Regions from separate parts of the Peribacillus sp. AS_2 genome, predicted to be linked through region 2. Evidence: a T-box and tRNA genes for the amino acid it is inferred to sense, from the RefSeq annotation. Region 2 holds a T-box; the other holds one or more tRNA genes.
The links. A T-box is a leader RNA that pairs with one kind of tRNA and senses whether it is charged. The one in region 2 lies ahead of glyQ (glycine--tRNA ligase subunit alpha), so its partner is inferred to be a tRNA-Gly.
Positions count from the first base shown of each region.

Region 1 (7,376 bases), on a different contig from region 2:
TTGAGGTTTTCAGGAAAGGATACATAAATAGTGTTATGGAAGCAATAGCCAATCATATTCTTTGACCTATGAACTTCATCAGTGATACGCTTCTTTTCGAAATTACGTATTCAAACCAAGGAGGAACAATGATGACACAAAACAAACAACAAATAATCACCCTGGCAAATCGTCCGAAAGGTATGCCTTCGAAAGGGGATTTTAACTTTGTTGAGAGTGAAGTTCCCACACCGAAGGAGAATGAGATTTTAGTACGTACACTATATTTATCTGTCGATCCATACATGCGTGGCAGAATGCAAGATACCAAATCATATATAGCTCCATTTGAATTGAATAAGGTCATCACGGGGGGCGTTGTTGCTGAAGTTGTTGAGTCGAAATCGAATTCCTTCAAACAAGGGGATGTCGTTGTTGGGAATATTGACTGGGCAGAATACACAGTTGTCACTGAAAAGGAAATCCGTGTGATTGATCCCAAGGTGGCTCCGGTCACAACTCATTTGGGGATTCTTGGAATGACCGGTTTAACTGCTTATTTTGGTTTGCTTGATATTGGTAAACCTCAAGAAGGTGAAACGGTAGTCGTTTCAGGAGCAGCTGGAGCAGTTGGTTCAGTAGTCGGACAAATTGCTAAGATTAAAGGTGCGAAGGTTGTTGGCATCGCTGGTTCGGATGAAAAACTTGAGTACTTAACGAAAGAGCTCGGGTTTGATGGAGCCGTAAATTATAAAAGTGATAGTTTTGCGACAGATTTAGCCAATGCTGTTCCTGATGGAGTCGATGTTTATTTCGATAATGTGGGCGGCGAGGTGTCCGATGCTGTTTTTACACTTTTGAATGCGAATGCCCGAATTCCATTATGTGGGGCGATTTCCTCATATAACGCGGAAGGAAAAGATCTAGGACCGCGTCTGCAATCGGCAATGATCAAAACCAGTGCACTAATGAAAGGTTTCACAGTTGGAAATTATGCTGCTAGATTCCAGGAGGGTGCTACGGAATTAGGTAAGTGGCTTCAAGAAGGAAAGCTGAAGTATGAAGAAACGATTATTGAAGGGTTCGAAAACACACCGGATGCATTTTTAGGTCTGTTTAAAGGAACGAACCTCGGAAAACAGCTTGTAAAAGTTGCGGAACCCGAATTCGCTCAACTATAAGTTTCATGGAAATATAGCTGAGGAAGGTTCTTCGATGTGATTTTTAAGCAGCTATAACAAAAGCGGCCTTTTTTCGATATTCAATCGGGAAAAGGCCGTTTTCCTTTCAAGTAAAATATATTAGTGGTATCTCTTAAACCATTTGAAGGATAAGCCATCGATAGCGGCAGATAAAGGTCGACTACTTACGAATAAAGAAGTTCCTGACATGGAAGGATACTCAAAAAACCGCCAGGTAATTTTGGACCTGCAAGTAGCACTTCAGTTTTGCGGAGAAGCAACTGGATAATCAATCCAGGAAGGGAGTTCATATATGACTCCCTTCCTTTTAAGGTCGCCCCTGTTAAAAGGAGGAAATTGGCAGGATAATAGAAAAGTCTGTAAAAATGCTTGTTTTCATTATAAAATGGACTTATAAACAGAAAGGTGATGAACCATGTCAAACGTTGCTAAATTTCGTGATTTTTTAACTAGTGAGAAAATCTATATGAATGAGTTGAATGAAGATGGCACCACCTTTTTTAGAGCCGAGCAAAAGTTAAAGGACGGGTGGAAGGTCCTTTTAGTATTTGCTTTCAATCAAGATGAAAATGTGGCGGACTTATTTTGCTTTAATGTCGCCGAGTTGAAGAACCCCGAAAAGAAACAGGATGTACATACACTGTTGAATGAATTTAATGCTAATTTCAGGTATTCCAAGCTGTATGAAGAAAATGGGACCATTTCGATTCGTTATTCATACTCCATTGAGGGGGATATCGTACCGGATCTGGCGTTCAGGAAGTTAATCATGCTGCTTGAAACGGCACAGGAAGTTTATCCGCGTTTAATGGAAGTCATTTGGTCTTAAATCATCATATAGGATGAAAAAAGTTCTCTGAATCAGAGGACTTTTTAACATACTTACTAGAGTGAATGAATATATTAACGTTACAATACGCTAATTATTAATTTTTTTTAAAAAACCTATTGCATTTTTTCACATTAAACTATATAATTAATTTTGTTGATTGGTAATTCGACAAACTTCTACAAGAATATGCGGGTGTAGTTTAGTGGTAAAACCTCAGCCTTCCAAGCTGATGATGAGGGTTCGATTCCCTTCACCCGCTCCAATACATACTCATAACGTAGGGTTTCGTTACCTGGAGAACGAAGCTTTGCGTTTAAATATTATTACAAGAATTCTACTGTTTACAGTGGGATTTTTTTATTGTCCAAATTCCCTGCATTTCATCGAAGCGGTAATACAGTAGTCATACCATTCATCCTTCATCCGGGAGTGTGGGGATTTCGATGCAGCACAAACTTAGTCAATATGATTAACTACGTTAGTAGAATCAGTTTGAATAGGTTTGTGCTTTTTTTGTTAAAGGGGAAGAGAAAGGCGTACCAGGCTTATGTAGCATCGATGATTATCAATCGAAAGGCAGAAAGTAACCATTGCAAATCGGCTGCCGGGACCTCGGAGACGTTTGCTTTGATGAGGCTTCGCAGACAGTCGGAGGGAAGGGAGCGGGTTTCTGGGGTAAAACGGAAAGTGTTTTTGAGGGTTAGCAAATCTGATCGTTGATTTCCACTACAGGCACTCGCTTTCCGCGGGCGGGCGGGAGCCTCCTCGGCGCGCCTGCGGGGTCTCACATGCCACGCTTTTCCCGCAGGAGTCTCGTACCTTACGTTCCAATCAACTTTGTGTTTTAAAAGAAAAAACTGCAGGCCGGTTTCATCACGAACCATGTTTAAGACTAATTTATCTTTCGTATTTTTTTCCAGTACTCCTTAATTGGATGGAAGAAATATGTGACACTCCTGCCGAGTAACTGGCTAGCCGAGATCCCGGAGACGTTTACGTCGAGGAGACTTGGCAGACAGTCGGTGGAAAGGGAGCGGATTTCTGGGATCGACTGGAATGAAATATTAAGAAAAATCCGTAGGCTGGACATCCCGAACCAAGTTTAAGACGAGGTGATCCTTGAGTTTTTTTCCAGTACTCCTTAATTGGATGGAAGAAATATGTGACACTCCTGCCGAGTAACTGGCTAGCCGAGACCCCGGAGGTGTTTACGTCAAGGAGGCTTGGCAGACAGTCGGTGAAAAGGGAGCGGATTTCTGGAATCGACTGGAATGAAATATTAAGTAAAAATCCGTAGGCTGGACATCCCGAACCAAGTTTAAGACGAGGTGATCCTTGAGGTTTTTTACATTAATCCTAAAAAGATGGAAGAAATATGCGACACTCCTGCCGAGTAACTGGCTAGCCAAGACCCCGGAGACGTTAACTCGAGGAGGCTTGGCAGACAGTCGGCGGAAAGGGAGCGGATTTCTGGAATCGACTGGAATGAAATATTAAGAAAAAACCGTAGGCTGGACATCCCGAACCAAGTTAAGACGATGTGATCCTTGAGGTTTTTTACATTAATCCTTAAAGGATGGAAGAAATATGTGACACTCCTGCCGAGTAACTGGCTAGCCGAGACCCCGGAGACGTTTACGTCGAGGAGGCTTGGCAGACAGTCGGCGGAAAGGGAGCGGATTTCTGGAATCGACTGAAAAGAAAATTTTAAGGTATGGATCGATCTGTTAACTGGTTTTATTAAGTGGAACAATAATGAAAAAACCCCTTCCGATTGTGGAAAGGGTTTATTTCCGTAATTATCCTTCCATAATCGAGTAAGTCCCTTCACCACCGTGGATTTCAAGGAACATATCCATCAAGGATTTCGTTAGCTGATTTGCTTCCGTGGTTGAAGTATTGGGTTGTAAATAAATGATTTGGATGGCTTTTTTCGTTTCCTTAGTGACTTTCGTGCGTTCTGAATCAACGTAGGGACTTCCGAATGCGCCAGCATGATCGGCTGAGGTAATCATATTTTCCATGGAATTGAAGCGGCCGTTCAAACCGTCATACCCATCTGCCCCCTCGCCAATCTTGATCGAGATGTCTCCCGTTAATTTTTCAGCATCATAAATGCCGATCGGAACTTCATATAACAATGAGAAGAAGTTATTCAAATCGATGGCCGAATGGATGGGCGTCAAGTAATTCTGTTTTTTCACGCGGCGGTATAGGGCTTCCGCGGAGGGACGATACCGTGATGGGTTTGTTCCTGTAGCCTTGAAAATTTCCCGCCACACTTTAATGCCGGAAAAGTCGGTCAATTCCTTTTCTTCAAGGTCGAAGAAAAGAGCTTCCTGAAATAGTTGAAGTCTTCCTTTCACCATTTGCGGGGAGGGACCGACTTCGATGTTTTCATATGTAATGACCCCGACTTTGAATTCAGGGATTTTACTGCTAAGATTAGCTGATACGGTAATTTCCAACCGTTTCACCTCCAAAAATGATTGCAATTAGTTTATCATAGATAGCAATGGTTTGAAATGGATTCAAGCTTCAATGGGAATACTGAATGAACGTAGGTGATTAATATGGATATGAACTCATTCAAGCAAGAAGTGATTTTATATAGTAAGGAAATCGGCATCGATAAAATCGGCTTTACTTCGGCTACGGCTTTCACCGAACTGAAAGGTCGGCTGATACGTCAACAGGAACTGGATTACCAGTCAGGGTTTGAAGAAGCCGATATAGAAAAAAGGGTAAGGCCTGAATTGATATTCGATAAACCGCAATCCATCATTTCGATTGCGCTTGCTTATCCTTCGAAATTGAAGGATGCTCCGCAAAGTACAAAAAGTGAACGCCGCGGGATCTTTTGCCGGGCGTCTTGGGGAACAGATTATCATACCGTTCTTCGTAATAAATTGCAGTTACTTGAGAATTTCATTAAAGATAAAGTGTCCGGGGCAATGATGAAGTCCATGGTTGATACGGGTGAGTTATCAGATAGGGCAGTGGCTGAGCGTGCAGGTATTGGCTGGAGTGCAAAAAACAGCATGATCATCACACCGGAGTTCGGGTCTTATGTATACTTGGGAGATATGATCACCAACCTGCCGTTTGAACCGGATCAACCGATGGAAGATCAATGCGGGACATGCAATAAATGTGTCGATGTTTGCCCGACTGGAGCGCTCGTTCAGGGCGGGCAGCTAAATTCCAAGCGTTGCATTGCGTTCTTGACACAGACAAAAGGTTTCCTTCCGGATGAGTTTAGGACGAAAATAGGCAATCGTTTGTATGGATGTGATACATGCCAGACCGTTTGTCCGAAAAACAAAGGAATGGATTTTCATTTTCATGAAGAAATGGAACCCGATCCCGAGCTGGCGAAACCGCTGTTAAAACCCCTGCTTACGATTTCAAATCGGGACTTCAAAGAGACATACGGCCATGTATCTGGCTCTTGGCGCGGTAAAAAACCAATCCAACGAAATGCCATTTTAGCATTGGCCCATTTCAAAGATGAAACGGCATTGCCTCTATTGATACAGGTCATGAAGAATGATCCGCGACCTGTCATCAGGGGGACGGCAGCCTGGGCAGTTGGGAAAATTGGCCGGGAGCAGGCTGTTTCCGCATTGGAAGAAGCACGAATGAAGGAAAAGGATGAAGAGGTATTGGCGGAAATTGAGAAAGGACTGCAGTTTACCTTGGAAACAAAATAATATTTAAAATGCAGCCGCCTCGTAAATATAACGGGGCGGCTTTTTTGCTTAGGCTCTTTTCGTAAAGATTGGTTGTTTTTAAAACGAAACTATTTAAGGTTGATTGGAGCGGAAGTGCGAGACTCCTGCGGGAGCAGCGGGACAGGTGAGACCCCACAGGCGTTTACGCCGAGGATGCTCACCGCCCGCACCAAGGAAAGCGAGCATCTGGAGGGGAAATCAACCACACCGCACTACTTGGTAAATAGCAACAAAGTATGTGAAAACAGCCTTTGCTTAAGATATTCCGGTTCCTTCAAGGAAAATCTTTATAAAAAGTTTCATTATGGTTAAGGATTGAAACTCCCACATTTATGAAGTTGTGTTTTTGTCCATGCCCTCGTACATACACATTAGCATAGATGGTAAGAAGGAGGGCATGAACTTGAGGGAACAATTGCAACGCCTTTTACAAGAAAGAGTGGAGTTTTATACTACAGATGATCTGGAACGGGGTGAAAGGAAGTTACATTTGAAGAAGAAAATGTTGAGGAACCGCGCCGCCGAAATTGTTCGGGTGAATGCGGCAGGCAAGGTACATTCGAAGAGAAAGGAAGACAGGGATACAGTCCTGACCTATCATGTCCATCTGCAATATTTATTAAAACAGGAAGATTCATTTTATATAGAAGAAGAAATGGAAGAAAGGGAGGCACGGTTTCGAAATGGGTATATAGTGGATGAAAATGAGTTGATTCCCAGCTTTGAAACCGAAGAGGCACCGCCAAAATGTGATCCAGGCGCAGATCGTCTCGCATATAGGTATGATCGAATGAAGGCCGTTCAATATGCCGAGCGTTGGTGGAATGAATTCAATCCGGCTTATCATAAATTCACTGATGATTGTACGAATTTCATTTCACAATGTTTACATGCAGGGGGAATACCGATGTGGGGGGCGCCAAATAAAAATAAGGGCTGGTGGATAAGGGGGAAAAGCTGGAGTTATACATGGACGACAGCTCATTCTTTATATCATCTGCTTAAAGCCGGGAATGCCATCAGGACAAAGCAGGTGGAGTCGGCCAAGGAATTGAATTTGGGCGATATCCTCTGCATAGATTTCGAAGGGGACGGACGGTTTGACCATAACTTGATTGTAACGGCGAAGGATCAGGACGGGATGCCGCTTGTGAATGCACATACGATGAACAGCCGTCACCGATATTGGACGTATGAGGATTCAACCAGATATACACCGAACATCGTTTATAAATTCTTTGTGATTTTGGATGGAGGGTGATAGGTTTTTAGTCTTTTTTGTTTAATGCTATAATTAAGGTGAAGTTCAAACTAGAGGTGAAAATGAAGTGTCAATACATGTAGTTTTATATCAACCACAGATTCCAGCAAATACAGGAAATATCGCAAGAACATGTGCAGGGACGGATACGTCTTTACATCTCATTCGCCCGCTCGGTTTCTCGACGGATGACAAACAGCTCAAACGGGCCGGGCTCGATTACTGGGAGAATGTAAAGATCCATTATTATGATTCGTTAGAAGAGTTTTTTGAAAGAAACGCCGGCGGCGAATTTTATTACTTGACGAAATTTGGGGAGCAGCCGCATTCCAGCTTCGATTACAGTGATCAAGAAAGTGAGATATTCT
Region 1 is NZ_JAPTGA010000003.1:118,159-125,534, forward strand. It holds gene OTG27_RS06115 (NADP-dependent oxidoreductase) at 132-1,160, shown strand; gene OTG27_RS06120 (YbjN domain-containing protein) at 1,597-2,010, shown strand; tRNA gene OTG27_RS06125 (tRNA-Gly) at 2,202-2,275, shown strand; gene OTG27_RS06130 (B3/B4 domain-containing protein) at 3,813-4,481, opposite strand; gene queG (tRNA epoxyqueuosine(34) reductase QueG) at 4,587-5,726, shown strand; gene OTG27_RS06140 (amidase domain-containing protein) at 6,151-7,008, shown strand; gene trmL (tRNA (uridine(34)/cytosine(34)/5-carboxymethylaminomethyluridine(34)-2'-O)-methyltransferase TrmL) at 7,076-7,376, shown strand, end outside.
Region 1: it encodes a tRNA-Gly, which carries the amino acid that the T-box ahead of glyQ (glycine--tRNA ligase subunit alpha) is inferred to sense. The anticodon was not compared.

Region 2 (7,376 bases):
GGATATAACCGATCTCATTGAACAAAACTGCGTCAATCAAATCGTAACGGATTTGCTGTTCTTGAAGCATGTGTTTGACACGTGCTTTAAAGAATGTGAACATATCCGCTTTAACTTCTTCAAGATCACGTTTTAAGATACCTTTTGATTCCGGTCCTTTAAGACCTAAAACAATAAGCTCCTCTAATGAAATATTCCATTTCTTCTCAGCTAGAATTTGGACGACACCGCTCGCCTGCCTTCTTAATGCGTAAGGATCCTGGGAACCTGTCGGGATGACGCCAATAGCGAAGAACGAAGACAATGTATCAATTTTTTCAGCCAAACTCACAACCGCGCCAATGACTGAAGGCGGTACAGCATCATCCGCATGCCTTGGCATATAATGTTCATTGATAGCCGCGGCCACTTCTTTGGCTTCCCCTTTTAAGAGAGCATATTTTTCACCCATATACCCTTGCAATTCAGGGAATTCATAAACCATATTACTTACCAAATCGAACTTGGCAATTGCCGCTGTACGAAGCGCCATTTCTTTTTCCGCCTTTAAATTCAAAGCATCCGCAAGAGCACCGGTCACTTCAGTTACCCGGGCAGTTTTCTCGGCCAATGTACCGATTTCTTCATGATAAACGATGCTGTCAAGCTTTTTCAAAGCATCCGAAATCTCTTTTTTCTGATCTTCTTTATAGAAAAATGCTGCATCCGATAAGCGGGCACGCAATACTTTTTCATTACCTTTAGAAACCTTATCCAAATGGCGGTCATCGCCGTTGCGCACGGTTACAAAGTAAGCAAGCAGGTTCCCTTCCTGATCTTTAACAGGGAAATAACGTTGGTGTTCCTTCATTGATGTGATAAGCACCTCAGCAGGAAGCTCAAGGAATTCTTCTTCAAAATGTCCAAATAACACCGTTGGATACTCTACCAAATTATTTACCTCTTCAAGCAGATCTTCATCGACAGGGATGATCCAGCCTTTCTCCTGCTCAAGCTCTTTAATCTGATCCAATATAACTTGCCGGCGTTTATCTGGATCTGCCATTACAAATTGTTCTGTCAGCGTATCTTCGTACCGTTCCGGCTGCTCGATGATGGCGCTATTGCCTAAGAAACGATGTCCTTTTGTTTCACGGCCCGTTTCCACATCAGCAATGCTGAATGGCACTATTTCATTGCCAAATAAGGCAATCAGCCATTTAATCGGACGGACGAAGCGGAGCTCCTGATTGGCCCAGCGCATATTTTTCGGGAACGTCATGCCGCTGATGATTTCAGCAAGCTCAGATAAAAGCTGAACTGTCTGCTGTCCTTTTATGAATTTATTCACATGGACATATTCAACACCCTTGAGTTCTTTAAAATATATGTCCTCTGAAGTCATGCCTTGACCCCTGACGAATCCCAATGCTGCTTTAGACCAGTTGCCTTCGCTGTCCAACGCGATTTTTTTTGCCGGACCTTTTGCCTCTTCTTCGATATCCTTTTGGGATTCTTCCACGTCCTTCACCAATACGGCCAAACGTCTTGGTGTGGAAAAAGCTTCAACCGTCCCGAATTCTATCGCTTTTTCCGTTAGCCATTTCTGCACTTTATCGGACAACTGTTTCATTGAGGCTGTCACAAAACGGGCAGGCAGCTCTTCCAATCCAATCTCCAATAACAAATCACGCTTGCTCATTTGTATTCTCCCCTTTCACTTTCAGGATCGGGAAGCCTAATTTTTCCCGCTCTTCATAGAAGGTTTTTGCAACCTTACGCGCTAAGTTACGGCACCGGGCAATATAACCCGTTCTTTCCGTCACCGAGATGGCACCTTTGGCATCCAAAAGGTTAAATGTATGGGAACATTTCAAAACATAATCATATGCAGGATGTACAAGTCCTTCTTCCATTTGTCGATGCGCTTCCTTTTCATACATCGTGAAAAGCTGAAACAGCATGTCAAGGTCGGAGGTTTCGAACGTATATTTCGAATGTTCATATTCCGGCTGACCAAATATATCGCGGACAGTGAATCCATTTGTCCATTCTAGGTCAAATACGTTTTCCTTATCTTGAATGTAAGAGGCGAGACGTTCGATCCCGTATGTAATTTCCACGGAAACCGGTTTACACTCAAGGCCGCCCACCTGTTGGAAATATGTAAATTGCGTGATTTCCATTCCATCAAGCCACACTTCCCAACCGAGTCCGGCACACCCTAGGGATGGATTTTCCCAATTGTCCTCCACAAAGCGAATATCATGCTCGAGCGGATTTATCCCTAAAGCACGTAATGAATCCAAATACAGCTCTTGGATATTGTCAGGCGACGGCTTCATGATCACTTGGAACTGATGATGCTGATACAGTCGATTAGGGTTCTCACCATAACGACCGTCAGCAGGACGGCGGGAAGGCTCTACGTAAGCCACGCTCCAAGGCTCCGGTCCAATGGCTCTCAGGAACGTGTATGGGCTCATCGTTCCTGCCCCTTTCTCGACATCATAAGCATTCATCAATATGCAGCCTTGCTCAGACCAATGCTTTTGTAACGTTAAAATCATATTTTGAATATTCATCGTACACCTCCAGGTTATTTAAACGGCTTTTAGAATATAGGTCGGAAACCCATTACATTTTGGCAAACAAAAAACTCCCGTCCCTATGCGAAATGCATAGGGACGAGAGTTTACCCGCGGTTCCACCCTAATTGCCGTTTACAAAACGGCCTCTTTTCAAAGCAACATGCTCCGGAAACGCCCTTCCCTGTAAATCCATATCCCGGCTTCCACCGTCCCGGGTTCGCTTTTTATGGAGAATGACAGATACTCTTTTCCATCAACGCAATCTTCTTATTTTGATGATTAGAATTTTATACAAACTAGCATGGAATGTCAATAGGTCAGAACCTAAAACATATCTTTCATCGTATCAATCTGTTTCAGGAACTTTTTTGATTTCAGAAGCAGACCGGAATATTCCTCATAATATGCATCGATGATCTTCCGCAGTTCTTTTTTCGTTTCAGGCTTGACGGAAATGTTTCCGAGCCTTGATAAATCTAAATAATAAAAAATCCGAAGCAATTTGACGGCTGCAGGTGAAATTTTAAAATGATAAGGGTCTTTCCCCAGACAGCGGTGACAAATAAAGCCCGCTTCCCGAAGCGAGAAGGAGAATTCCCCTTCCGTTTCACCACATACGGCACATTGATTCAGCACTGGGTTAATCCCATTGACGGGCAGCATCTTCATTTCAAAAATGAATGTCAAAACCTCCGCGTCATATTCCTCGTTTATGTAATGCAAGGTTTGCGAAAGCAATTCATACAAATATGGATTCGGTTTCTTATCCTCGACGCTTTTATCAAGCAATTCAACAATATATGAAGCATAAGCGGTGGCAAAAAGATCCTCCCTTATGAAACGGAGTGAATCGACCATTTCGCCTTGCTGAAGACTGCCGAGTCCTGTTGATGTGGTTACAAGAAAATACCCGGAGCAAAAAAGCTGTGTGACGGCAGAAAGCCTGCTGTTAGGTTTACTGGCCCCTCTCGCCATGACGCCAATTTTCCCTAGCTCACGGGTATATATAGTAATGATTTTGTTGTTTTCTCCATATGCAGTTCGCCTTATGACAATGCCCTCACATTTTTGGAGCATACCAAGACACCACCCATGCTCGCCAAGGCTAACCTATGAAACAGGAAAATCAATTTCTGCTAGCTCATCATTCAATCCCAAGTGTCTTTCCTGTCTTTCGACTTCTATCTCCTTAAACAGCAAATAGGTGTCCACATTACCTGTTTCAGTGAATAATTCCCAGGTAAAATCCAACATATAAAGCCCACCTTTCATTTTTAACTAGCAATATGAATATCCGACCATATGATTAGCTTGACCGTTTTCCTAACTTTCATGATGCGTAAATTTTGTTAATTAATACTCGCTTTCATTGAAGCCGTAATCACGAAGCTGGCTTGCTTTGTTACGCCAATCCTTCTGTACCTTCACCCACAGTTCCAAGAAAACTTTAGAGCCCAATAGGTTTTCGATATCCACCCTGGCACGGCTTCCGACTTCTTTAAGCATTTTCCCTTGCTTTCCGATGACAATGCCTTTTTGTGAATCCCGTTCGACAACGATAGTCGCCATGACATTGATGGTGTCGCTATTGTCCATCTTTTTAATTGAATCGATGACAACAGCCACTGAATGCGGAATTTCTTCCCGTGTCAGGTGCAGTACCTTCTCGCGGACCAATTCGGAAATGATAAAACGTTCAGGATGGTCGGTCACTTGGTCAGCTGGATAGAACTGGGGACCTTCAGGCAGATGCTCTTTGATTTGTTCAAGCAGGGTATCCACATTATTCCCTTCAAGCGCAGAAATCGGAACGACTGCCGCAAAAGGGTAAAGTTGTTGATATTTTTCAATGATCGGAAGTAAATCATCTGGATGCATCGCATCGATTTTGTTTACGACCAGGAAAACAGGCGTTTTTACGGATTGAAGTTTTTCGATGATGAACTCGTCACCGCGTCCGTATCCTTCAGTCGCATTGATCATGAAGAGAATCAAATCGACTTCCTTCAATGTATTCGTTGCCACTTTCATCATGAAGTCGCCAAGCTTATGCTTTGGTTTATGAATGCCGGGTGTATCGATGAAAATCATTTGTGAATCGTTTTGCGTAAGTACACCCTGGACCTTATTTCTTGTAGTTTGCGGTTTATCACTCATAATGGCGATTTTCTGGCCGATGACCCGATTCAGGAATGTACTTTTTCCAACATTAGGTCGTCCAATTATTGAAATGAAACCTGATTTGTAACCTTTTACTTGTGTATCGTCAAATAGTTTATCCATTTAAATCCTCCGGTGAAAAAGCTCCTGGAAGCAATTCCTGTACTGTTAGTTCTTTTATATCCCCATGTAAGTTGGTCAAAACGACCGGCATATCCTTTTCGCACAGTTCTGAAATAACCTGCCTGCATGCCCCGCATGGAGCGACGGGACCATCGGTATCCGCCACGACTGCAAGTTTGGTGAATTTTTTATCGTCATGGGCATAAGCGCTGAATAAAGCTGTCCTTTCGGCGCAATTACACATGCTGTATGCAGCATTTTCTATATTACAACCATGATAGACCTTTCCATCAGCGGTTAAAAGGGCTGCCCCCACCTTAAACTTGGAGTAAGGCACATAAGCTTTATCCCTTGCTTTTTTAGCTTCCTCAATCAATTCTTTTGTATTCAATTCACATCTTCCTTTCAAATTGAGTACCATTTCGGCAACCTACAGGCCAACCTTAGGCAAAAAGATAATCAATCCAACTATTATAGAAAATATAGCATATATGAATACAGCTCCGGCTGCAATATCTTTTGCCTGCTTGGCAAGCGGATGGATTTGGTCCGTTACCAGGTCCACTACCCTTTCAATCGCGGAATTAACGAGCTCCAACGTAATCGTACCGGCTATGGCCGCCAAAATGAAAAGCCACTCCATCCCATTCAATGAGAAGTGCCAACCAAAGAATACGACGATTGCCGTTAACGCGAAATGGATCTTGATATTGCGTTCAGTCCGAACAGCCTCCAAAATTCCCTGACAGGCGAAAGAGAAACTTTTTAATAAAGGATACTTTTTTTTATCCTTCTCTTGAAAGTCCATATTCTTCCAAGATCTCCTTTTGTTTTGTGAACATCACTTTTTCATCTTCTTCATTCATGTGGTCGAATCCCAATAAATGAAGAAAACCATGCAGTGCTAAAAATCCAAGTTCCCGGTCAAATGAATGACCATATTCTTCAGCTTGTTCTTTCGTGCGTTCAATGGAAATGATGATATCACCTAACATGCGGGGCATTTCCGCTCCGACAATTTCCACTTCATCTTCCCCCATTTCTTCAAGCGCAAAAGAAATGACATCTGTAGCTGAATCTTTATGACGATATTCTTTATTGATTTCCCGAATCCTATCATTGTCTACAAATGTAACAGACAGCTCGGTGTCTTTTTCAATGTTTTCTTTTCTTGCCGCAAATTGAAGAATGCTTTCAACAAGCTGCTGAGCTTCCTCCGTTACTTCATTCGTTTCATCCATTAAATCGATAGCTAAAATCATTCTTTCACCTTCTGTCCTAATTTATCCGGCTCCGGATATTCAATCCTGGAGTGGAAGATACCATTCAGCGATTCACATAAGGAATGCTTCACGATACTTAATTCTCTCATAGTAATGTCACATTCATCAAATTGTCCATCAGAAATCCTGTCCTGAATGATGAAACTTACCAGCTCTTCAATCTTCTCCGGAGTTGGGTGCTTCATCGACCTCACTGCAGCTTCCACACTGTCGGCTATGCCGATGACGGCCACTTCCTTCATGATCGCCCTCGGCCCGGGATATCGGTAGGCCGCCTCGAGTGTGGACTCATCCTGTTTTTTTGCCTTATGGTAGAAAAATTTCAATAATGTGGTCCCATGATGCTGCTCTGCAATATCCACAATCTCTTTCGGGAATTTGTGACTGCGCAGCATCTCCCCGCCATCTAAGGCATGGGCAATGATGACATCCCTGCTCGTTTCCGGCTGCAGCCGATCATGCGGGTTCTCTTCACTCATCTGATTTTCGATGAAGAAGTGCGGCCGCTTCGTTTTACCGATATCATGATAATAACTGCCGACCCTTGCCAGCAAGCCATTCGAGCCGATGGCTTCACAAGCCGATTCCGCCAAATTGGCGACCATTACACTATGATGATATGTACCCGGAGCCTCAATCAAGATCTTCCGCAATAACGGATGATTGGGATTCGCGAGCTCGATAAGCTTAATCGATGATAAAATCCCGAAACCAGCCTCGAAAAACGGTAACAGGCCCATTGTCAAAACGGCTGCACCCACTCCAGAACCTATGGCAGCAGAAGCATAATACAAGTACTCCATTCTAGTATAATGGCTGTCCATAATAAAGATGAGCGAAAAAACAAATGCCATATTGATTAAAGACAATAGCAGCCCCGCTACCAGCACCTTTGATTTGAAATTGGGCCTGGATAGGATGATGATTGCCGTCAATCCCCCGAAAATGATATAAAGCCCCATCGAGAAATCCAGATTTCCAGGTGTATCACCATTAAATATAATCGTACCATACGAACCTAACAATATGATCATTGCTACCGCTAACCTATCATTCAATAATATCTTGATGAGCATCGCCGCCATGGCACCCGGAAAAATGTATTCCAAGTTCGAGTTTTTCAGGTCTGCCAGAATGCTGACCGTTTTCATGGTAGCCATTGAAAGGATAAAGACAAGACTGAAGATCAATAACTGATTGTACTTGTTATCCTTTTTGGAAACGGAATAGTAGAAATAAT
Region 2 is NZ_JAPTGA010000007.1:141,747-149,122, forward strand. It holds gene glyS (glycine--tRNA ligase subunit beta) at 1-1,681, opposite strand, end outside; gene glyQ (glycine--tRNA ligase subunit alpha) at 1,668-2,564, opposite strand; T-box leader at 2,660-2,836, opposite strand; gene recO (DNA repair protein RecO) at 2,895-3,647, opposite strand; gene OTG27_RS14530 (YqzL family protein) at 3,681-3,824, opposite strand; gene era (GTPase Era) at 3,924-4,853, opposite strand; gene OTG27_RS14540 (cytidine deaminase) at 4,846-5,244, opposite strand; gene OTG27_RS14545 (diacylglycerol kinase family protein) at 5,284-5,661, opposite strand; gene ybeY (rRNA maturation RNase YbeY) at 5,639-6,115, opposite strand; gene OTG27_RS14555 (HD family phosphohydrolase) at 6,112-7,376, opposite strand, start outside.